DNA from 3 places in the Streptomyces sp. NPDC051563 genome. Region 3 is predicted to be linked to each of the others. Evidence: riboswitches for the same ligand, from Rfam matches in the RefSeq annotation. Region 3 holds a riboswitch; each other region holds the start of a gene.

Region 1 (7,286 bases), on a different contig from region 3:
TGCACCAGCTTCAGCCGGCCCTCGCCCACCGTGTCCACCAGCAGGTCCAGCGTCAGCTTCGTCCCGCCCGGCTCCGCCAGATCGTGGCCCGCCGCGAAGATGTGGCAGGTGTCGAGGCAGACCCCGAGCATCGGATGCCGGTCGAGGGCGTCGAAGTACGGGCCGAACTCCTCCGCGGTCGAGCACAGCGAGGAACCCTGCCCGGCCGTGGACTCCAGCAGCAGGAAGGGGTCGTCGTCATGCGTCAGCTCGTCCAGCAGCGGCAGCATGTGCTCCCTGACCTGCGCGTACGCCGCCTCGCGCGGCCGGCCCCCGGTCGCCGAGCCGGTGTGCACGACCACCCCGAGCGCGCCGATCGCCCGGGCCCGGCGCAGTGAGTGCCGCAGCGATTCCACGGACTTCTCGACGGTGGCCTCGGTGTGCGAGCCGAAGTTGATCAGGTACGGCGCGTGGACGTACGCCGGGATGCCCCCGGCCGCACAGCCTTCGCGGAACAGCTCGTCCTGCGCCGGATTGCCGACCGGGGTGGCCCAGCCGCGCGGATTGGCCACGAAGACCTGGACGGCCTCGGCGCCCATCTCGCGGGCGTACGCCAGCCCGACCGAGGCGAGCCCGCCCGCGACGGGCACGTGCCCGCCGACTGGATTGCGGCCCGTTGAATTGTTCTTCATGGCGTGCTGTTACAGCCCCTTGGTCCTGATGGTGATGGTGCTGCCCTCGGCGGCGTTCTGGCCCGCGGGGACCGACTGGGAGTCGACGGTGTTGCTGAAGGAGAGGAAGGGCTTGTCGACCTTGACCTTGAAGCCCAGTCCCTCCAGGGTCGCGCGGGCCGCGTCGGCCTCCTGCCCGGTGACGTCCGGGACGGGGATCTGACGGGGGCCCTTGGACACGGTGAGGGTCACGGTGTCACCCGCGGCGGCCTGGCTGCCGGCGCCGATCGACTGGTTGGCGACCGTACCGGCGGGGGAGGGCGAATCGACCTGCTCCGGAGCCATCTCCACCTTCAGGCCGAGGCCCTCCAGGGTGGAACGGGCCTGGTCCACAGGAGTCCCCGTCACGCGCGGGACCGCCACCGGGCGGCCCTTGCTGACGACCATCGCGACGAGGGTGTCGAGCGACCGCTTCTGGCCGCCCGCCGGGTCGGTGCTGATCACCGAGCCCTGCGCGACGTCCTGGCTGAACGCCTGCGTGACGGCCCCCGGCGTCAGGCCGGCCGAGGTCAGCTCGCCCTTCGCGGCCTCCAGCGGCTTGCCCTTGAGGTCCGGGACGACCACGACCTCCGGACCGCGCGAGATGGTGAGCGTCACCGCGCCGTTGCCGCGGATGCGCCTGCCGCCGGCCGGGTCGGTGTTCATCACGGTCCCCTTGTCGAAGGCCGCGCTGAACCTCCGGTCGACCCGCTTCACCCCGAGCCCGGCCGCCGACAGCTGGGACTTGGCCTCCGCCTCGGTCTTGCCGAGCAGGTTCGGGACCTTGGTGAACTGGCCCGAGCTGATGTACCAGACCCCGGTACCGAGGCCGAGGAAGAGCAGGACGGCGAGCGCGAGGAGCAGCGGGCGGCCGGGGCGCCGGATCCGGGAGGCGGCCGGCGCCGCCGCCGGGGGCAGCGGCGGGGACGCGAGCCGGGAGGTGTGGGACACGGGCTCGGCGTGCGAGGCGTGTGAGACGCGGACGGCGTGCGAGGCATGCGAGGCGTGGGGCGCGTGCGAGGCGTGTGCGGCCCGGGTGGTCACCGGGCGGGGGATCACGCTGGTGCGGTCCTCGGCCGCGGTCCGCTCCCCGGCCCGGGCCTGCGGAGGCACGGCGTCCAGCTCGGAGTCGCTGAGCTGCACGCGGGCTTCTATGGCCAGCCCGAGGAGGGCGGCCGCGTCGTAGGGCCGCAGATCGGGATGGCGGGCGGTCGCCTGGGCGACGAGCTCGTCGAGCGCGACGGGCAGCCCCGGGACGGCGGCCGACGGCGGCGGAACGTCCTCGTTGAGGTGCTGGTAGATCACCTGGGCGGGGTTGGACCCGGTGTGCGGCTTGGATCCGGTGAGCATCTCGTAGAACACGACCCCGCAGGCGTAGACGTCCACCCGGGTGTCGGTGACGCCGTTCTCGATCTGCTCGGGAGCGAGGTAGGAGACGGTGCCGAGGACTGACCCGGTGGTGTTGGTCACGGAGTCCACGGACCGCACCAGCCCGAAGTCGGCCACCTTCACCCGGCCGTCGTCGCCGATCAGCACGTTCTCGGGCTTCATGTCCCGGTGCACGAAACCGGCACGGTGCGCGGCGCCGAGGGCGGCGAGCACCGGTTCCAGGATGTCGAGGGCCGCCCGGGGCTGGAGCGCACCGCGCTCGCGCAGCACGTCGCGCAGCGTGCAGCCGGACACGTACTCCATGGCGAGGTACGTGTACGGCCCGTGCGTGCCCTGGTCGAAGACGGCCACGACGTTGGGGTGGGCCAGCCGGGCCACGGACTTCGCCTCGCGGATGAACCGGTCGACGAAGCCGGGGTCGGCGGCGAGGGCCGGGTGCATCACCTTGAGGGCGAGGATCCGGTCCAGACGGGTGTCGACGGCCCGGTAGACCGTGGCCATGCCGCCGGCCGCGATACGGGCGTCCACGCGGTAGCGGCCATCGAGCGTCTGCCCGACGAGCGGGTCATCCAGGGTCGTATCCACCCGCCGATTCTACGAGGGCCCCCGAGCCCCCCGCCCCGGGCACCGAACGGTTGCAGCGCAGCTGTGACGTGGGGCGAGGGCCCCGCGCGGGCGTGAACCCGTACAGCCCCCTCAGAACGCCGGGCGTTCCGGGTCCAGGGTGGCTCGGCCTTCTGTCGGGGAGGAGGGTTCCGCGAAGCGGCGTTGGGGGATGCGGCCCGCGCGGTGGGCCAGGCGGCCCGCCGAGACCGCGTCGCGCATGGCCGCGGCCATCAGGACGGGGAGCTGCGCGCGGGTCACCGCGGAGGCGAGCATGACCGCCGCGCAGCCGAGTTCCATGGCCAGGGCCACGTCCGAGGCCGTTCCGGCTCCCGCGTCCAGGATGACCGGGACCCCGGCCCGCTCGGTGATCAGCTCGAAGTTGTGCGGGTTGCGGATGCCCATGCCGGAGCCGATGGGGGAGCCGAGCGGCATGATCGCCGCGCAGCCCACGTCCTCCAGTTTGCGGGCGAGGACCGGGTCGTCGTTCGTGTAGGGGAGGACGGTGAAGCCGTCGTCGACCAGGGTCTCCGCCGCGTCGAGCAGCTCGACCCCGTCCGGGAGGAGGGTGCGTTCGTCGGCGACGACCTCCAGTTTGATCCAGTCCGTGCCGAGGGCCTCGCGGGCCAGCCGGGCCGTCAGTACGGCCTCGCCGGCGGTGAAGCAGCCCGCGGTGTTGGGGAGTACGGAGATGCCGAGGCGGTTCAGGACGGACAGGACCGAGCCCTGGACCGTCGGGTCGAGGCGCCGCATCGCGACCGTGGTGAGTTCGGTGCCGGACGCGACCAGCGCCCGTTCCAGGATGTCCAGGCTCGGGGCTCCGCCCGTGCCCATGATCAGGCGGGAGGAGAAGGTCCGGCCGGCGAGGGTGAAGGCGTCGTCTGCCATGGGGTCAGCCTCCCTGGACCGCGGTGAGGACCTCGACGCGGTCGCCGTCGGCCACGGAGGTGTAGGGCCATTGGCCGCGCGGCACGACGGTTTCGTTGAGGGCGGCCGCGACCCCCTTGGTGGCTTCGGTGAGGGTGGCGACCACGGTGGCGAGCATGGTCCCGTCCGCGATCTCGCGCGGCTCGCCGTTGACGGAAATGGTCATGCGAACGACTCCTGTCGCGTGAGGGGGGATGTGAGGGGGGATGCGGGGGTGGACGTGAGGGTGAAACGGCGTGGGGTGAAGGGGCGGGCGATCTCCGGCAGTTCGCCGGTGGTCAGGAGGTCCGCCATCACGTCCCCGGTCAGCGGGGTCAGCAGGACGCCGTTGCGGTAGTGCCCGGTGGCCAGGTGCAGGCCGGGGAGTTCGGTCGGGCCGAGGAGGGGGGCGTTGTCCGGGGAACCGGGACGCAGCCCCGCGCGGGTCTCCACCAGGGGGAGTTCGGTGATCCCCGGCACCAGTTCGTGGGCGTCGCGCAGGAGTTCGTAGACCCCGCCCGCGGTGACGGTGGTGTCCCAGCCGAGTTCCTCGCTGGTGGCGCCGACGACGAGTTCGCCGTTCTCGCGGGGGACCAGGTAGACGTGGCTGCCGCGCACCACGGCCCGTACGGTCCGTGACAGGAACGGCGCGTAGGACGGCGGCACCGCGAGGCGCAGCACCTGCCCCTTCACCGGCCGTACGGGGGCCACGGCCTCGGGCGGTACGCCGTCCAGCCGGCCGCTGAGCGAACCCGCGGCCAGCACCACCTGGTCGGCGCGCAGCTCCGTGGCATCCGAGTCGTCGAGGACCGCGCCGCAGGCCCGGTCGGCGGTGGTCAGCAGCCGGGCCGCGGCGGCGCGGTGCAGGGTGACGCCGGCCCGTTCGCAGGCGGCCAGCAGGGCGGCGGCGAGGCGGCGGGGGTCGACCTGGTGGTCGCCGTCCACGCGCAGGCCGCCGCGTACGCCCGGAGCCAGCATCGGCTCCAGGCGGCGGCACTCGCGGCCGGTCAGCCACTCGGACTCCAGGCCGCAGCGGCGCTGGAGGGCGTGCAGCTCGCGCAGGTGCAGCCGGTCGTCGGCGTCGAGGGCGACGGCGAGGGTGCCGCAGGCGCGGTAGCCGATGTCCATGCCGCCGCTGGCTTCGGCGAGCTCGGCGGCGAACGCGGGGTAGCGGGCGGCGGAGGCGAGGTTGAGCCCGAGCAGGGTCTCCTCGCCGTAGTGCAGCTCGGTGACGGCGGCCAGCATGCCGGCCGCGACCTGGGCGGCGCCGCCGCCGGGGTCCGGATCGGCCAGCGCGGTGCGCAGCCCGCGGCGAGCCGCCCGCCAGGCGGTGACCAGCCCGATGATGCCGCCCCCGATGACGAGGACGTCGTGGCCGGGACTCCGGCCGTTCCTGGATGAATGCATGGGCGTCCAGCCCCTCCCTTCGCCGGCATGACCCGGATCAGGTTCGTACGGTCGGAGGCCGGCCAGCCTCCCTCTCAGCCCGGTGCGCCCGGACTCCCGCGATAGGTTCGGTGCCAGAGTAACGCCGAGGCCGACGGCCGGTAAGGCTGCCTCCCCGGTGCCGGGGCCGGCCCGGCCCGGCCCGCGGGAGGTTTCCGCCCGCTATTCCTGGCGGACCGTCAGTTGATTAGGCTGAGCCGCGTGAGCGAGCAGACGCAACAGCAGACGCAACAGGCCGGCACCCCTCCGCGCGGAGTCGTGATCGTCGGCGCCGGAATGGCCGGGGTCCAGACCGCGGTTGCCCTGCGGGAACAGGGCTGGACCGGCCCCGTCACCCTGCTGGGGGCCGAACCCCACCAGCCCTACGACCGGCCCCCGCTGTCCAAGGCGGTGCTCCTCGGCAAGGCGGAGGACTCGGCCTTCGACGTCGACTTCGAGGAGCTCGGCATCGGGCTCCGGCTGGGCGTCGAGGTCACCGGGCTGCGCCCCGCCGACCGGGAGGTGGACACCGAGGCGGGCCCGGTCCCGTACGAGGTCCTCGTGCTGGCGACCGGCGCCCTCCCGCTGACCCTGCCCGGCGCGGAGGGCGTCCCCGGGGTGCACCTGCTGCGCACCCTGGACGACGCGGCCCGGCTGCGGCCCGTACTGGAGGCCGGCTCGCCGGTGGTCGTGGTCGGGGCCGGCTGGATCGGGGCGGAGTTCGCCACCGCCGCGCGCGGGGCGGGCTGCGCGGTGACCGTCGTCGAGGCGGCCGACCGGGTGCTGGCGGGCGCGCTGCCCGCGGAGGTCGCCGAGCCGATGGGGCGGTGGTACGCCCAGGCGGGCGCCGAGCTGCTGACCGGCGCGCGGGTGGCCTCCGTGGAACCGGGCCGGGTCCTGCTCGCCGACGGGCGGGCGCTGCCCGCCGGGGCGGTGGTGGTGGGCATCGGCGCCCGGCCGGCCACCGGATGGCTGGCGGGGTCGGGAGTGGAGCCCGGGGCGGACGGGGCGGTGATCGCCGACGAGCGGCTGCGCACCTCGGTGCGCGGGGTGTACGCGGTGGGGGACTGCGCCTCGTTCCCCTCGGGGCGCTACGGGTCCCGGCTGCTGGTGCACCACTGGGACAACGCGCTCCAGGGGCCGCGGGTGGTCGCGGCGGACATCGTGGCCGGGGGCTCCGGCGAGCAGGTCTACGACCCGGTGCCGTACTTCTGGTCGGAGCAGTTCGGCCGCTTCGTGCAGTACGCGGGGCACCACGGCTCCGCGGATGCGCTGGTGTGGCGCGGCTCCCCGGCGGAGGACACCTGGTCGGTGTGCTGGCTGCGGGAGGGGCGGCTCGTCGCGGTCCTCGCGGTGGGGCGCCCGCGCGACCTCGCCCAGGGGCGGCGCCTCATCGAGTCGGGCGTCCCGGTGGACCCGGCGAAGGTCGCGGACCCGGGGGTCGCCCTGAAGTCGGCCCCCCACTGACCCGGCGAAGCCGTCCCGGCGACGCCCCCGGGCAGCACCTGGGCCCCGAGCCCGAACACCCCGTGCCCGCCCGGCCCCGAGCCCGGGGGCCTTGCCCTGGGCGCTGCCCGGCCCGGCTGCACCGGCTCCCGCCCGGGCCGGCCTCGAGCCCGGGGCCCTTGCCCTGAGCGCCCCCGGGCTGCGCCGACACCCGCCCGGTCCCGGCCCTGGGAAGTCCCCTAACCGCCCTTCGCCCGTTCCCCGGGCAGCGCCCGGACCCGCATCGGGGCTGAGCCCCGGCCCCTGTTCCCCGGGCTGCGCCCGGACCCGTTCCGGGGCTGTGCCCCTGTTCCCCGGGCTGTGCCCGGACCTGTTCCGGGGCTGCGCCCCTGTTCCCCGGGCTGTGCCCGGACCCGCATCGGGGCTGCGCCCCTGCCCCCACCCCCGGCCCGAGGCCGCCCCGTTGAGGCCCGCCCGGACTCCGCCCGGCCCCCGCCCGGACCCCGTCCCCGGCCCCGGTCACGGGGCCCCCGCTCCCCGGACGGGGTCGCTCGGGTACCGGCGGTCGGTGGGAGATGGCAGGCTTGTGCTCGTGACCGAGATTGACGCAAAGATCGATGCCCTTGTTCCCGCCTGGCTGTACCTCCCCGACATCGCGGAGATGCTCGACATCGAAGTGACCAAGGTTCGCCAGCTGGTCAAGGAGGGGCAGCTGCTCGCGGTGCGCCGCGGCGAGAACCGTTCCCTCCAGGTCCCCGCGGCCTTCATCGACGGAGACAAGATCGTCAAGGGGCTGGTCGGCCTGCTGACCGTGCTCCGTGACGACCG
Region 2 (7,286 bases), on a different contig from region 3:
CGACCGGCGCCTGGGCCGGCACGGCCGCTCTGTGGCGCTGGGACGCGCAGTGGTCCAGACCCCCGGGCGACTCGGCCAGCGCGATGGCCGGAGTCGCCAGGCCCGCCAGCACCAGCGCCACCGACGCGAGCGTGCCGCCCGTCAGCCAGCCGGCCCGTCGGGGCAACGGCCCCAGGTAGGTACGGGTCTTGTTCTCAGAACTCATGTACCGCTCCTCGCACACACCGGATCGAATCGACCTGCGAAGCCCGGACATATGACCGGCCTCCGCGGGCCATCCTGGGGACCCGGCGCCCGCACGTCCGATCGGCACGCCCGACGGTCAGCGGAACGGCGCAGTGCACACCGCCACTTGGCGGCCCGCAGCACGTCCACACGGGTCTGCGCGTGCACCATGTTTCACGTGAAACAACCGGCGCTGTTTCACGTGAAACATCGGAGCGATCGCCCGCTTAGCCGGCGGACCGGTCTGCCGGCACCCGCCGCCGCTGCGCGAGGTCCGCCAGCGCCGGGGAGCGCCAGGCACCGTCCGGGTGGTACAGGTTCCGGCCCGGCTCCACGATCTCGTCGATCCGGTCGAGGGTTGCGTCGTCAAGGACCAGGCCGACGCCCTTCAGCAGCGCTTCCAGCTGCTCCATGGTCCGCGGACCGGTGATCACCGAGGTGACGGCGGGATGCGCCAGCGGGAAGGCCACCGCCAGCTCGGGCAACGTGCAGCCGATGGAGTCGGAGAGCTCAACCAACTGCTCCACGGCCTCCAGCTTCGCGATGTTGCCCGGGATCGCCGGGTCGAAGCGGGCCGGAGTCAGCGCCGCGCGCCCCGAGGTCATGTCGACGGCACTGCCGAGCCGGTACTTCCCGCTCAGGAACCCCGACGCGAGCGGACTCCAGGTCAGGACGCCCATTCCGTACCTCCGGGCCACCGGCAGCACACTGCTCTCGATGCCGCGCGCGAGGATCGAGTACGGCGGCTGCTCGGTCCGGAACCTCGGCAGGGCCCGCCGTTCGGCGACATGGTGCGCCTCGACGATCTCCTCGGCCGGGAAGGTGGAGCAGCCGAAGGCCCGTATCTTGCCGGCCCGGACCAGATCGCCGAGGACCGAGAGGGTCTCCTCGACGTCCGTGCCCCGGTCGGGGCGGTGCACCTGGTAGAGGTCGATCCAGTCCGTGTCCAGCCGGCGCAGGCTGTCCTCGACGGCGCGCACGATCCAGCGGCGGGAGTTCCCGCTGCGGTTGCGGCCCTCACCCATCTGGAAGTGCACCTTGGTCGCGAGCACGACCTCGTCCCGCCGGCCCTTGAGGGCCTTGCCCACGATCGTCTCGGACTCGCCGGCGGAGTACATGTCCGCGGTGTCCACGAAGTTGATCCCGTGATCCAGCGCGGCGTGGATGATCCGTACGCACTCCTCGTGATCCGGATTTCCCACCGCGCCGAACATCATCGTGCCGAGGCAGTGCGTGCTGACCTCGATGCCGGTCCCACCCAGAATTCGGTATCGCATGCTCATGGGGCCGCACTGTAAGAGGTGGAGCGCGCTCCAACGCAACCCCCCGCGACCGGACCACGACGGCCCGGACCGCCTCCCGGACCGGTGTCCGGAGGGCGGCCCGGGCCGCGTCGGTACTGCCTGTGTACCAGGTCGGCTCAGATCGGTTCAGGCACGCGCGATCACTTGCCCGGCTTGGCCCGGTGAGCGGAATCGGCCTTGAGGTCACCCTTGAACGCGCCTCTGAGGAGCACGGCCGGGGTGGGAGTCGTCTGCTGGATCCAGCCTTCGTCCCAGACGAAGGTGCCGCCGTTGATGTCGCCGTGCGTCTGCCACACCGTCCCGGTCGCCGTCACCACCTTGACGAACGCGTCATTGCCCCGGGACTCGATAGCGACGCCGCAGACGTTGGCCGGGTAGTTGGGGTTCGCGGGATCGGTCATGGTCGCGACCGTGTTGGTGAGGTCCTGCCAGGCGATGGCCCCGCCCACGGTGGAGGCCTTGCCCGCGTACGTCTTCCCGCCGGTGAGCACGGCTTGGAAGTCCTCGGTGTTCGAAGGCGTGTAGGCGTCGATGTCGGAACACGCACCCGTGGCACCCGTCGCGCCCGTGGCCCCCGTGGCGCCCCTGGGCCCGGTGGGACCTGTGGCACCGGTCGCGCCCAAGGCACCCGTAGCTCCGGTCGGTCCCGTTGCACCCATCGCGCCAGTCGGGCCCGTCGCACCATTGGTTCCGGTGGGACCCGTCGGACCGGTCGCACCATCAGTACCGGTGGGACCCGTGACGCCCGTCGCACCGTCGGCACCCGTGGGGCCGGTCGGACCCGTCGGACCCGTCGGACCGTCAGTACCGGTCGCACCCGTGGCGCCCGTCGCACCGTCAGCACCCGTAGGCCCCGTCGGGCCGGTGGCCCCGTCGCACCATCAGTACCCGTGGGACCCGTGGCGCCCGTCGCACCGTCAGCACCCGTGGGGCCCGTCGGACCCATCGGGCCCGTCGCACCATCAGTACCGGTCGCACCCGTCGCGCCCGTCGCACCGTCAGCACCCGTAGGCCCCGTCGCCCCAGTGGCACCCGTCGCGCCGCTTGCCCCCGTCGCGCCGGTGGGACCTGTCGGCCCCGTCGGCCCTGTCGACCCCGTCGGGCCTGCCGGCGGACAGCCGTGGTCGTGCCCGTCGTAGTGGTCGCGCCCGTCGCCGTCCCCCCACTCATCGTCCCTGCCGTCGCCCCCGCCACCGCCCCGGTACCTGTCCTGCGGCGGACCGTCGTACCGCTCGCAGTCCTCGCCTCCGCCTCCGCCCGACGGGGCGGTGGCTCTCACCGCCGTGACCATCGGCTTGGCCAGCGCCACGACGGGGGTGGCCATGCCCACGAGGACGAGGGAAAGCGAGGCCAGGGCACCTCCCGCGATCCAGGCACGGTTGCGGGGGACGGGACCAAGGCCGAGCTTGGTCTGGTGCTCACGACTCATCTGCAGCGCTCCTTCGGAACGGAATGCGAGCCGGACGCAGGGGGCCCGGCTGCGAGTTCGAACGTCCTTGGGGCTTACGGACGGCGCCGCCCGGATCTTGAGAGGGCGGGGAGGTTTATCAGCAGAACGGCTTAGCGGAACGGCCTACCGGACGCCTCCGAACGGATGCGTCGCCGCCCATCGGGTGGTACCGCCACCGGCGTGCCGCCGACCCATCGGCGGCCCCACTCCCTAACGTCGCCCGCGATCCGTCCGACGAGAGGGTGCTGCGGTGAAGCCGACCATCTGTCTGAACATGATCGTCAAGAACGAGGCGCCGACGATCCGGAAGTGCCTGGAGTCGGTGCGCCCCTTGATCGACACCTGGGTGATCGTGGACACGGGCTCCACCGACGGCACCCAGGACGTCATCCGGGACTGCTTCGCCGACCTGCCCGGCACGCTCCACGAGCGGCCGTGGAAGGGCTTCGACGGCAGCCGCACCGAGGCGATCGAACTCGCCCGCTCCAGCGCCGACTACCTGCTCTTCATCGACGGCGACGACGAAATGCAGATCCGGCCCGGGTTCCGCATGCCGGAGCTGACCCTCGACGCGTACCAGGTCGCGCTGCACGACGGCCCGATCGTCCACTGGCGGCCGGCACTGGTCTCCACCCGGCTGCCCTGGCGGTACGTCGGCGTGCTCCACGAGTACATCGACTGCGGCGCCGAGTACGGCCGCGACGTGATCGAGGGCTTCAACATCCTCTCCGTCGGCGGCGGGGCCCGCTTCCGCGAAGAGGGGCAGCGGGCGAAGTACCTGCGCGACGCGGACGTCCTCACCGAAGGCCTCGCGAAGGAGCCCGACAACGCCCGGTACGCCTTCTACCTGGCCCAGAGCTGGCGCGACGCGGGCGAGCCCGCGAAGGCGCTCGCCGCCTACGACCACCGGGTGGCCATGGGCGGCTGGGCCGAGGAGACCTACTGCGCGCAGCTCTACGCCGCACGGCTCGCGGTCACCCTCGAAAGGCCGCCGTCCGAGGTGATGGACCGCTACCTCCGGGCGCACGAGAGCCGCCCCTCGCGGGCCGAGGCCCTCGGCGACCTCGCCCGGCTCTGCCGCCTCGAAAGCCGCTGGCCGCTCGCCTACCTGTTCGCCCGGCAGGCAGTACGGGTGCCCCGCCCGGACGACATCCTCTTCGTCGAGTTCGCCTGGCACGACTGGCGCGCACTCGACGAACTCGCGGTGGCCGCCTACTGGACCGGGGAGTACAAGGAGTCCGCGGACTGCTGCGCACTCCTGCTCCGGGACGGCAAGCTGCCCGAGGACCAGCAGGACCGGGTCCTCGCGAACCTCGAGTTCGCGCGGCGCAAGCTCGGCGTGGGCTCCCCGAGCTTCGCCTGACGCACCCGACGGCGGCCCGCGACTCCCCCCTCGGTGTCGCGGGCCGTCCGTTCGTGCCGTGGACGGGAGGTCAGTCCGCCAGCGGCAGGTACACGCGGTTGCCCGCGGCCGCGAACTCGGCGGACTTCTCCGCCATGCCCGCCTCGATCTCCTCGGCGCCCAGATCGCCGCCGTGCTGGCGGCGGATGTCCTGGGAGATCTTCATCGAGCAGAACTTCGGACCGCACATGGAGCAGAAGTGCGCGGTCTTGGCCGGCTCGGCCGGGAGGGTCTCGTCGTGGAACTCACGGGCCGTGTCCGGGTCGAGGGCCAGGTTGAACTGGTCCTCCCAGCGGAACTCGAACCGCGCGTCCGACAGGGCGTCGTCCCATTCCTGGGCGCCCGGGTGGCCCTTGGCCAGGTCCGCCGCGTGGGCCGCGATCTTGTACGTGATGACACCGGTCTTCACGTCGTCGCGGTTCGGCAGGCCCAGGTGCTCCTTGGGCGTGACGTAGCAGAGCATCGCGGTGCCCCACCAGGCGATCATCGCTGCGCCGATGCCCGAGGTGATGTGGTCGTACGCGGGCGCGACGTCGGTGGTCAGCGGGCCGAGCGTGTAGAACGGCGCCTCTTCGCAGATCTCCTGCTGGAGGTCGATGTTCTCCTTGATCTTGTGCATCGGGACGTGCCCGGGGCCCTCGATCATCGTCTGCACGTTGTGGCGCTTGGCGATCGTGTTGAGCTCGCCCAGCGTCTTCAGCTCCGCGAACTGCGCCGCGTCGTTGGCGTCCGCGATGGAACCGGGGCGCAGGCCGTCACCCAGGGAGTACGTGACGTCGTACGCCGCGAGGATCTCGCAGAGCTCTTCGAAGTTCGTGTAGAGGAAGTTCTCCTTGTGGTGCGCCAGGCACCAGGCGGCCATGATCGAGCCGCCGCGCGAGACGATGCCGGTCTTGCGGCGGGCGGTCAGGGGCACGTACGACAGCAGCACGCCGGCGTGGACCGTCATGTAGTCGACGCCCTGCTCGGCTTGCTCGATGACCGTGTCCTTGTAGATCTCCCAGGTCAGGTCCTCGGCGCGGCCGTCGACCTTCTCCAGCGCCTGGTACAGCGGCACGGTGCCGATCGGCACGGGGGAGTTGCGCAGCACCCACTCGCGGGTGGTGTGGATGTTGCGGCCGGTCGAGAGGTCCATGACCGTATCGGCGCCCCACTTGGTCGCCCAGGTCATCTTGTCCACCTCCTCCTCGATCGAGGAAGTGACCGCGGAGTTGCCGATGTTGGCGTTGACCTTCACCAGGAACCGCTTGCCGATGATCATCGGCTCGATCTCGGGGTGGTTCACGTTGACCGGCATGACCGCGCGACCTGCGGCGATCTCCTCGCGGACGACCTCGGGGGAGACGTTCTCGCGGATCGCGACGTACTCCATCTCCGGGGTGATCTCGCCGCGGCGGGCGTACGCGAGCTGCGTGACCGCGGCGCCGCCACGGCCTCGGCGGGGCTGGCGGGGACGGCCCGGGAAGACCGCGTCGAGGTTCTTGAGGCCACCGCGCGGCGAGGTGTGCTTGATGCCGTCGTCCTCGGGGCGCACGGGGCGGCCCGCGTACTCCTCGGTGTCGCCGCGGCTGATGATCCAGTTCTCGCGCAGCGGCGGCAGGCCGCGGCGCACGTCGGTCTCGATCTGCGGGTCGGTGTACGGCCCGGACGTGTCGTAGAGCGTCACGTCCTTGCCGTTGGTGAGGTGGACCTGGCGAACCGGCACCCGGATGTCGGGGCGGGAGCCCGCCACATATCCCTTGTGCCAGCCGGGCTGGCGCTCGTTCTGGCCGTCGGCGTCCTGGCTGACGGCAGGCGTGCGTGCGTCCTGAATGGTCATGAGACCTAATCTCCCTACGCCGGCATTACCCGGTAACAGGTTCGGCGGTCGACGCAGCCTCCTCCCGTACGCATCTTCGAATGCGAACGGTGATCAGCGCCCTCTCAGCCCGGTGCTCCGAGCTCCCGCGTTGTGCAAAGTAGCCCCCACGCTAGCGTCATGTGTGGCGTGCTGAACAGTGGGCCCCCTCATCTGTTGCGATGATCAGCCAGTGACGTCCTCGCCGCAGCCCCCCACCGAACCCACGGATCCCGCCGGCCACGCAGGTCATGCCGGCCACGCAGGCCACGCGCACGCGGACCCCGGCCATTCGCCCGCCGCCCCTTCCGGCCACTCCCACGGCCATGCGCACAGCCATGGCCCGGCGGCCCCCGTCTCGAAGCACCTGCGCAAGGTGATCGCGGCCGTACTGATCCCCTTCGCCGCCGCCGTCGTGATCGGCATGGTCGTGCTCTGGCCGGGCGGTGCGCCGGGCCACGAGCGCACCGGCGTCGGCTTCGACCGGCAGACCCAGCAGGGCACGGTCGTCGCGCTCCAGCACGTCGACTGCAAATCCGTGAACGCCGCACAGGTCCCGCCGACCGGTGACGCCTCCACCCCCGAGGGGCGCGAGGCCATCGCCGCGCAGAACGGCGAGTGCAAGAAGGCCACGGTCAGGGTGGGCAGCGGTCCCGACAAGGGCCGCGAGTTCGTCGAGATCGTCCAGCCGGGCGCCCCAAGGCAGTTGACGGACGGCCAGGACGTGGTGGTCGCCTACGCGCCGGACGCGCCCCGGGACCTCCAGTACTCCGTGATCGACGTGAACCGCAAGCTGCCGATGGCCCTGCTCGCCGGCATCTTCGCCCTCTCCGTCGTCATCGTCGGGCGGATGCGCGGGCTGTTCGCGCTCATCGCCCTCGTCGTCAGCTTCGCCGTGCTGACCCTCTTTATCCTCCCGGCGATCCTGCAGGGGTCGAATCCGCTGGTCGTGGCCGTGGTCGGAGCCAGCGCGATCATGCTGATCGCGCTCTACATGTGCCACGGGCTGACGGCACGCACCTCGGTGGCGGTGCTCGGCACGATCATCTCGCTGCTCCTGATCGGCCT
Region 3 (7,286 bases):
GGCCGCGATGACCTGGGAGTTCATCGTCGGCACCATCCTGGACTTCGTGGGCTTCGGCCTGGGCGCCCTGGCCGCCCGCCTCCTGCCGCTCTTCCTGTCCCAGACGGTCATCAGCGCCAACCTGGTGATCACCGCCGTGCTCAGCGTGAAGATGCTCGGCATCCGGCTGACCCGGAAGGAATGGACCTCCATCGGGGTCGTCTGCGCGGCCCTGGTCCTCCTGGCGACGGCGGCGGGCCACGAGGGCGGCCACTATGCCCCGGCCGCCACGCACTGGTGGCTCCTGGCGGTGACCGTACTGATCATCGTGGGCGGCACGGTGGCCGTACGCTTCCTCGGCGCCCGGGCCGCGATCCTGGCGGGCCTGCTGTCGGGCCTGGCATTCGGCGCGCTCGGCGTCGGGGTCCGCATCCTCAACGGCATCGAGCCGTTCTCGTTCTCCTCCCTGCTCACCGACCCGGCCCTGTACGCCATCGTCCTGGCGGGCGTCGGCGGCATGTACCTGCACACCGTCGCGCTCCAGATCGGCTCGGTGAACGGCGCCACCGCCGCCCTGGTGGTCGGCGAAACCGTGCTCCCCGGAGCCATCGGCGTCCTCTGGCTCGGCGACGCCTCCCGCCCCGGCATGGCCTGGCTGGCCGTCCTCGGCTTCGTCCTGGCGGTGACCGGCGCGGTGGCGGTCGCCTGGTACGGCAACCACGAGGGCGCGGACGGAGAGATCCCCGTCCCGGCACCGGCTCCGGTCGGCTGATGTCTGTTCAGCCGACCGGCGTTTGAGGACCGGGGTCCGGGGCGGCGCCCCGGAACGGGTCCGGGCAGCGCCCGGGGAACGGTGGAAGGGCGGGCAGGGGACTGCGCCCCGCAGGGCCCACCCGCGCCCGCCCACCCGCGCCCGCCCACCGGGCCCCGCGCAGCGGCCTACTCCCCCGGCAGCACGACCACCTCGCCCGGGGTGAAGGTCACCGCGACCCGGTCCCCCACCCCCGGCGCCCCGGCCAGATCGCACTCCGCCTCCAGCACCGGCCCCACCTCGGGCCGGAGCAGCAGCGCGACATGCGTCCCCCGGAAGGTCCGCGACACCACCTCGCACCCCAGCCCCGCAGCCGACAGCACCACACCGGCCGGCCGGATCAGCACCCGGCGGTCCCCCTCCGCGGCCCCCGCCGCAACGGCGACCTTCCCCCACGGAGTGGCGGCGACCCCACCGGACACCACCGCCGGGACGACGTTGTCGAAGCCCAGGAACCGTGCCACGAACTCCGACGCCGGCCGCTCCCACACCTCCAGCGGGGTCCCCGCCTGCGCGATCCGCCCGTCCCGCATGACGACCACCCGGTCGGCCAGCGCGAACGCCTCGCCCTGGTCGTGCGTGACGGCCAGCACGGTCGTGCCCAGCCGCGAGAACAGCCCCTGCAACTCCACCACCAGCCGCTCCCGCAGCCCGCGGTCCAGCTGCCCGAGCGGCTCGTCCAGCATCAGCAGCCGCGGCGAAGGCGCCAGCGCCCGGGCCAGGGCGACCCGCTGCTGCTCGCCACCGGACAGCGAGGCCACCGCCCGGCCCTGCGCCCCGGGGAGCCCGACCAGTTCCAGGAGCTCGGTGACCCGGGCCTCGGAGGCCTGCTTCGGGGCACCCCGCATCCGCAGCCCGAACGCGACGTTCCCGCCCACGTCCCGGTGCGGGAACAGCTGGTGGTCCTGGAACATCAGGCCCACTCCCCGCCGGTGTACGGGCACTGCGGCCTGGTCGGCGCCGCCCAGCAGCACCCTCCCGGCGTCGACGGGCTGGAGCCCGGCCACCACCCGGAGCAGCGTGGACTTGCCGCTCCCGCTGGGCCCGAGCACGCACACGATCTCGTGCTCGGCGACCGCCAGGTCCACACCGTCCAGGGCGGCCGCGCCCGCACGCTCACCGAAGCGGACCGACACCCCTTCCAGCTGAAGCAGGGTCATCAGAACTCTCCGGAGGTCTTGTCGGGTCGCAGCCGCTCCAGCAGGAGCAGGGACACCGCGCACGTCAGCATCAGGATCGTGCTCAGGGCCATCGCCTGGCCGTAGTTCATCTCCCCGGCCCGCCCCAGCAGCCGCGCCACGGCGACGGGCAGCGTCGGATGGTCGGGCCGCGCGATGAAGACGGTGGCCCCGAACTCGCCGAGGGACACGGCGAAGGCGAAGCCCGCCGCGATCAGCAGGGCGCGGCGCACCATCGGCAGGTCCACCTCCCGCCAGGCCCGCAGCGGGGAGGCGCCGAGCACGGCGGCGGCCTCGCGGAGCCGTCCGTCCACCGCGCGCAGGACCGGCAGCATGGTCCGTACGACGAAGGGCACGCCCACCAGCGCCTGCGCCAGCGGCACCAGGATCCACGAGGTCCGCAGGTCCAGCGGCGGCTCGTCCAGGGTGATGAGGAAACCAAAGCCGACGGTGACGGCCGACACCCCCAGCGGGAGCATCAGCAGCGCGTCGAAGCCCCGTACGAAACGGCCGGCGCGCCGGGTCAGGGCGGCCGCCGCGAGCCCGCCGACGAGCAGCGCGATGGCGGTGGCGGCGAGCGCGTACTGCAGGGAGTTCCAGATCGCCTCCAGCGGCGGCACGAGGAAGGTTCCGCCGCCCGCGCCCACCTCCTGGAGCGCCCGGTAGAAGCCGAAGCCGTACCCGCCGGGGGCGTCGAGCGACCGCTCGACCAGCACCGCGAGCGGCGCCACGATCAGCAGGGCCACCGTCAGCAGCACCCCGCCGAGCAGGGTGCGCTGCGCCCGGCCGCGCGGCCGGTGCGTGGTCCGCCCCGGGTCCACGAGCCGCAGCGCGGTCTCCCGTTTGCGCACGGTCCAGGCGTGCACCCCGAGGATCGCGGCGATGGCCGCGAACTGCACCATCGTCAGCACGGCGGCCGTCGGCAGGTCCAGGAGCTGCGCGGTCTGCCGGTAGACCTCCACCTCCAGGGTGGAGTACGCGGGCCCGCCCAGGATCTGCACGACGCCGAAGGAGGAGAACGTGAAGAGGAACACCATGAGCGAGGCGGCCGCGACGGCCGGGACCAGCGCGGGCAGCGTCACCCGGCGCCAGGCGGCGAACCGCCCGGCGCCCAGCACCCGGGCGGCCTCCTCCTGGCGCGGGTCCAGCTGCGCCCACAGCCCGCCGACCGTGCGGATGACCACGGCGTAGTTGAAGAAGACGTGCGCGAGCAGGATCGCCCACACGGTCGTGTCGAGGCGGATCCCCCACACCTCGTCCAGCAGACCGTTCCGCCCCACGAGCGCCAGGAACGCGGTGCCGACCACGACGGTCGGCAGGACGAACGGCACCGTGACGAGTGCCCGCAGCAGCTGTTTGCCGGGGAACTCGAAGCGCGCGAAGACGTACGCGCCGGGGAGTGCGATCAGGAGCGTGAGCGCCGTGGACGCGAGCGCCTGCCAGGTGGTGAACCAGAGCACGTCGACGATGTCGGGCCGGGCCAGCACCTCGCCGATCCGGCCGAACTGCCAGCCGGCGTCCGTCTTGAGCCCGCGTCCGACGATCGCGGCGACGGGGTACGCGAAGAACAGCCCGAAGAAGACGAGCGGCACGGCCATCAGACCGAGCCTGACGGCCGTGGCCCGCCCGCTCTCCTTCGGAACGCCGCTCACCCGTCCTACTTCACGACGAGGGCGGACCAAGCCTTGACCCACTGGTCGCGGTTCTTGGCGATGGCCTCCGGGGCGACCGTCTCGGGCTTCTCGATGACCACGCCGTGCTTGGTGAACAGCTCCGGGAGGACCGCGTCCTTGGTCACCGGGTTCACGAACATCTGGAGCGGCATGTCCTCCTGGAACTTCTTGGAGATCAGGAAGTCCAGGAGCGCCTTGCCGCCCTCCTCGTTCTTCGCGCCCTTGAGCAGACCGGCGAACTCGGTCTGGCGGAAGCAGGTGCCCGTCGAGACGCCCGTGGGGGCCTCGGCCGGCTGCGGCTCGCCGTACAGGACCTCGACCGGCGGGCTGGAGGCGTAGGAGACGACCAGCGGGCGGTCGCCCTTGGCCTTCTTGCCGCCCGCGGAGCCGGAGAAGCGCTCGTTGTAGGCCTGCTCCCAGCCGTCGACGACCTCGACGCCGTTGGCCTTGAGCTTGCTCCAGTAGTCCTTCCAGCCCGCGTCCCCGTACTTGCCGACGGAGGCGAGGAGGAAGCCCAGGCCGGGCGAGGAGGTCGCGGCGTTCTCGGTGACCAGGAGGTTCTTGTACTCCGGCTTGATCAGGTCGTCCAGCGTCTGCGGCGGGGCGAGCTTCTTGTCGGCGAAGTAGGCCTTGTCGTAGTTCACGCAGATGTCGCCGGAGTCCACGGGGGTGACCCGGTGCTCCTTGTCGAGCACGAACTCGGGCTTCACGTCGGCGAGCCCCTTGGCCTCGTACGGCGTGAAGATGCCGTTGTCGAGGGCACGGGAGAGGAGCGTGTTGTCCACGCCGAAGAAGACGTCGCCGCGCGGCGAGCCCTTGGTGAGGATCTCCTGGTTCAGGGCCGCGCCGGCGTCGCCCGACTTCAGGACCTTGACGGTGTAGCCGCTCTGCTGCTCGAACTCCTTGAGGACCGTGTCGGTCACGTTGAAGGAGTCGTGCGAGACGAGGGTGATCGTCTTGCCGGTACCGGACTTGGACGCCGGGGCGTCGCTCGCCCCGGCGGACTTGTCCTTGGCGTCGCCGCCGCCGCAGGCGCTGAGCGTGGTGACGCCGAGCGCGGCCGCGAGCGCGATGCCCGCCAGCTTCTTGGTGGTGCTCATTGGTGCATTCCTCCTGGGATGTCCAGGAGAAGACGCGGCCCTGCCCGGCGCTCTGTGGAGCGGTCGCCGGGCAGGGCGCAACAGCTTGAGTGGTGACCGAACTTCCTACCCCGAATGACCGGGGCGAGGTTCAGAGGGTCTGCGGTGACGGATACCGCACTCTCAGCGCTGTGGCGCTCCCCTGTCGGAATATGAAATTGGTTGTTCGGCCACAGAGTACCCCGCGGCCGAAAGCAAACCTCAACTGGCGAAAATCATCGCTCCGAGGCGGCGAGCTGGCCGCACGCGCCGTCGATCTCCTGCCCGCGGGTGTCGCGGACGGTCACCGGCACGCCGTGGCGGGCGATGGCGTCCACGAACGCCTTCTCGTCCTCGGGCCGCGAGGCGGTCCACTTCGAGCCGGGCGTCGGGTTCAGCGGGATCAGATTGACGTGCACGCGCTTGCCCTTGAGCAGCTTGCCGAGCAGGTCACCGCGCCAGGCCTGGTCGTTGATGTCGCGGATCAGGGCGTACTCGATGGAGATCCGGCGGCCGGACTTCTCCGCGTACTCCCACGCCGCACCGAGCACCTCGCGGACGTTCCAGCGGGTGTTCACCGGGACCAGGGTGTCGCGGAGCTCGTCGTCCGGGGCGTGCAGGGAGACGGCGAGGCGGCACTTGAAGCCCTCGTCGGCGAAGCGGAGCATCGCCGGGACCAGGCCCACGGTGGAGACGGTGATCCCGCGCTGGGACAGGCCCAGGCCGTCGGGCTCCGGGTCGGTGAGGCGGCGGATGGCGCCGACGACGCGGTTGTAGTTCGCGAGCGGCTCGCCCATGCCCATGAAGACGATGTTCGACAGCCGGGCGGGCCCGCCGGGGACCTCGCCGTCGCGCAGGGCGCGCATGCCGTCGACGATCTGGTGGACGATCTCCGCCGTCGACAGGTTGCGGTCGAGGCCGGCCTGGCCGGTGGCGCAGAACGGGCAGTTCATGCCGCAGCCGGCCTGCGAGGAGATGCACATGGTGACCCGGTCCGGGTAGCGCATCAGCACGGACTCGACGAGCGTGCCGTCGTGCAGCTTCCACAGGGTCTTGCGGGTGGTGTCGTCATCGCACGAGATGTGCCGCAGGACGTTCATCAGGTCCGGCAGCAGCTCCTGCTGGAGCTTCTCGCGCGAGGCGGCGGGGATGTCGGTCCACTCGGCCGGGTCGTGCGCGTACCGGGCGAAGTAGTGCTGGGAGAGCTGCTTGGCCCGGAAGGGCTTCTCGCCGATCGCGGCGACCGCCTCCCGGCGCTCCTCGGGGGTGAGGTCGGCGAGGTGCCGGGGCGGCTTCTTCGCTCCGCGAGGGGCGACGAAAGTGAGCTCTCCCGGGACAGGGCGGGCCATGGCAGGTACTCCTTGTAAGACGAAAGGCGCGCCGCAGAAGCAGCGCGCCTTCCAAGAGTAACCGCCCCGCCTGTACGGGCGCCTTTTCGCAGGTCAGCCGGTGCCGACGAACAGGGCCAGCAGCAGCCACACCACCGGGGCCGTCGGAAGCAGGGAGTCCAGCCGGTCCATGATGCCGCCGTGGCCCGGCAGCAGGGTGCCCATGTCCTTGATCCCGAGATCCCGCTTGATCATGGATTCCCCGAGGTCGCCGAGCGTGGCGCTGACGGCGACGGCGAGGCCGAGCACCAGGCCCTGCCACCAGACGCCCCCGTCGATCAGGAACTCCATGCACAGCGCGCCGGCCCCCATCGCGAAGGCCACCGCTCCGAAGAGCCCCTCGCGGGTCTTTCCGGGGCTGATGCGCGGCGCGAGCTTGGTCTTGCCGAAGCGCCAGCCCACCGCGTAGGCCCCGGTGTCGCTGACCACGGTCAGGACCAGGAAGGTGACGACCCGCTGGGGCCCGTCGTCGGCGGTGAGCAGCATCGCGACGAACGTGGCCAGGAAGGGCACGTAGAACGCCGCGAAGACACCGGCGGTGACGTCCTTGAGGTAGTCCTCGGGCGGTTCGGTCATCCGCCAGACCAGGACCGCGAGGGCGGTGAGCGCCATCGCCACCCAGGCGCCCTCGGCCCCGCGGACGTACCCGGCGATGACCATCGCCGCCCCGCCGATCGCGAGCGGGACCAGCGGGGCCTTGATGCCCTTCTTCTCCTGGAGCCGGGAGGTGAGCTCCCAGAGGCCGACGACGACCGCCACGACGACGACGCCGACGAATACCGCCTTGACGATGAACAGCGAGGCGAAGATCACCGCGCCGAGGCCCACTCCGACCCCTATGGCGGCACGCAGGTCCCGCCCGGCCCGCTTCTTCTGAGGCGGCGGGGAGGCGTCCTGCGGTGCCGGCGAAGGCGGGGTCGGCGGCGGGGGGCTGGGCATGGGCTCCTGCGGCGGCGTATCGGCGCGGAAGAGGGGGCCGCCGTCAGCGGCGGCCCCCCGATCGCGTGCTTCCCGGTCGTCGAAGTCACGGCCGGCGGCATCGGGCACGATGGGCATGGGCCGAGTGTGCGGGCCCACCAGCGCATCGTAGGCGGGACCCGCCGGAACCGGCTCCGGCTGCCAGGAAGTGTCGTTCATCA

The links. A riboswitch is a leader RNA that binds a small molecule or an ion and turns the genes downstream of it on or off. The one in region 3 is predicted to bind thiamine pyrophosphate.
Region 1: it holds a riboswitch for thiamine pyrophosphate, as region 3 does, so the genes downstream of both, thiO (glycine oxidase ThiO) here and ACIA8F_RS18505 (thiamine ABC transporter substrate binding subunit) in region 3, are expected to answer to the same signal.
Region 2: it holds a riboswitch for thiamine pyrophosphate, as region 3 does, so the genes downstream of both, thiC (phosphomethylpyrimidine synthase ThiC) here and ACIA8F_RS18505 (thiamine ABC transporter substrate binding subunit) in region 3, are expected to answer to the same signal.

The regions. Positions count from the first base shown of each region.
Region 1 is NZ_JBITDL010000030.1:275-7,560, reverse strand. It holds gene ACIA8F_RS30015 (deoxyribonuclease IV) at 1-671, opposite strand, end outside; gene pknB (Stk1 family PASTA domain-containing Ser/Thr kinase) at 681-2,663, opposite strand; gene ACIA8F_RS30005 (thiazole synthase) at 2,775-3,569, opposite strand; gene thiS (sulfur carrier protein ThiS) at 3,574-3,774, opposite strand; gene thiO (glycine oxidase ThiO) at 3,771-4,994, opposite strand; TPP riboswitch at 4,992-5,104, opposite strand; gene ACIA8F_RS29990 (NAD(P)/FAD-dependent oxidoreductase) at 5,235-6,479, shown strand; gene ACIA8F_RS29985 (Rv2175c family DNA-binding protein) at 7,051-7,286, shown strand, end outside.
Region 2 is NZ_JBITDL010000001.1:221,231-228,516, reverse strand. It holds gene ACIA8F_RS01095 (hypothetical protein) at 1-205, opposite strand, end outside; gene ACIA8F_RS01090 (aldo/keto reductase) at 453-1,502, opposite strand; gene ACIA8F_RS01085 (hypothetical protein) at 1,670-2,152, opposite strand; gene ACIA8F_RS01080 (glycosyltransferase) at 3,230-4,342, shown strand; gene thiC (phosphomethylpyrimidine synthase ThiC) at 4,413-6,200, opposite strand; TPP riboswitch at 6,195-6,339, opposite strand; gene ACIA8F_RS01070 (YibE/F family protein) at 6,412-7,286, shown strand, end outside.
Region 3 is NZ_JBITDL010000014.1:123,795-131,080, reverse strand. It holds gene ACIA8F_RS18520 (hypothetical protein) at 1-751, shown strand, start outside; gene ACIA8F_RS18515 (ABC transporter ATP-binding protein) at 919-1,950, opposite strand; gene ACIA8F_RS18510 (ABC transporter permease) at 1,950-3,566, opposite strand; gene ACIA8F_RS18505 (thiamine ABC transporter substrate binding subunit) at 3,626-4,741, opposite strand; TPP riboswitch at 4,826-4,934, opposite strand; gene rlmN (23S rRNA (adenine(2503)-C(2))-methyltransferase RlmN) at 4,996-6,108, opposite strand; gene ACIA8F_RS18495 (phosphatidate cytidylyltransferase) at 6,202-7,284, opposite strand; gene frr (ribosome recycling factor) at 7,284-7,286, opposite strand, start outside.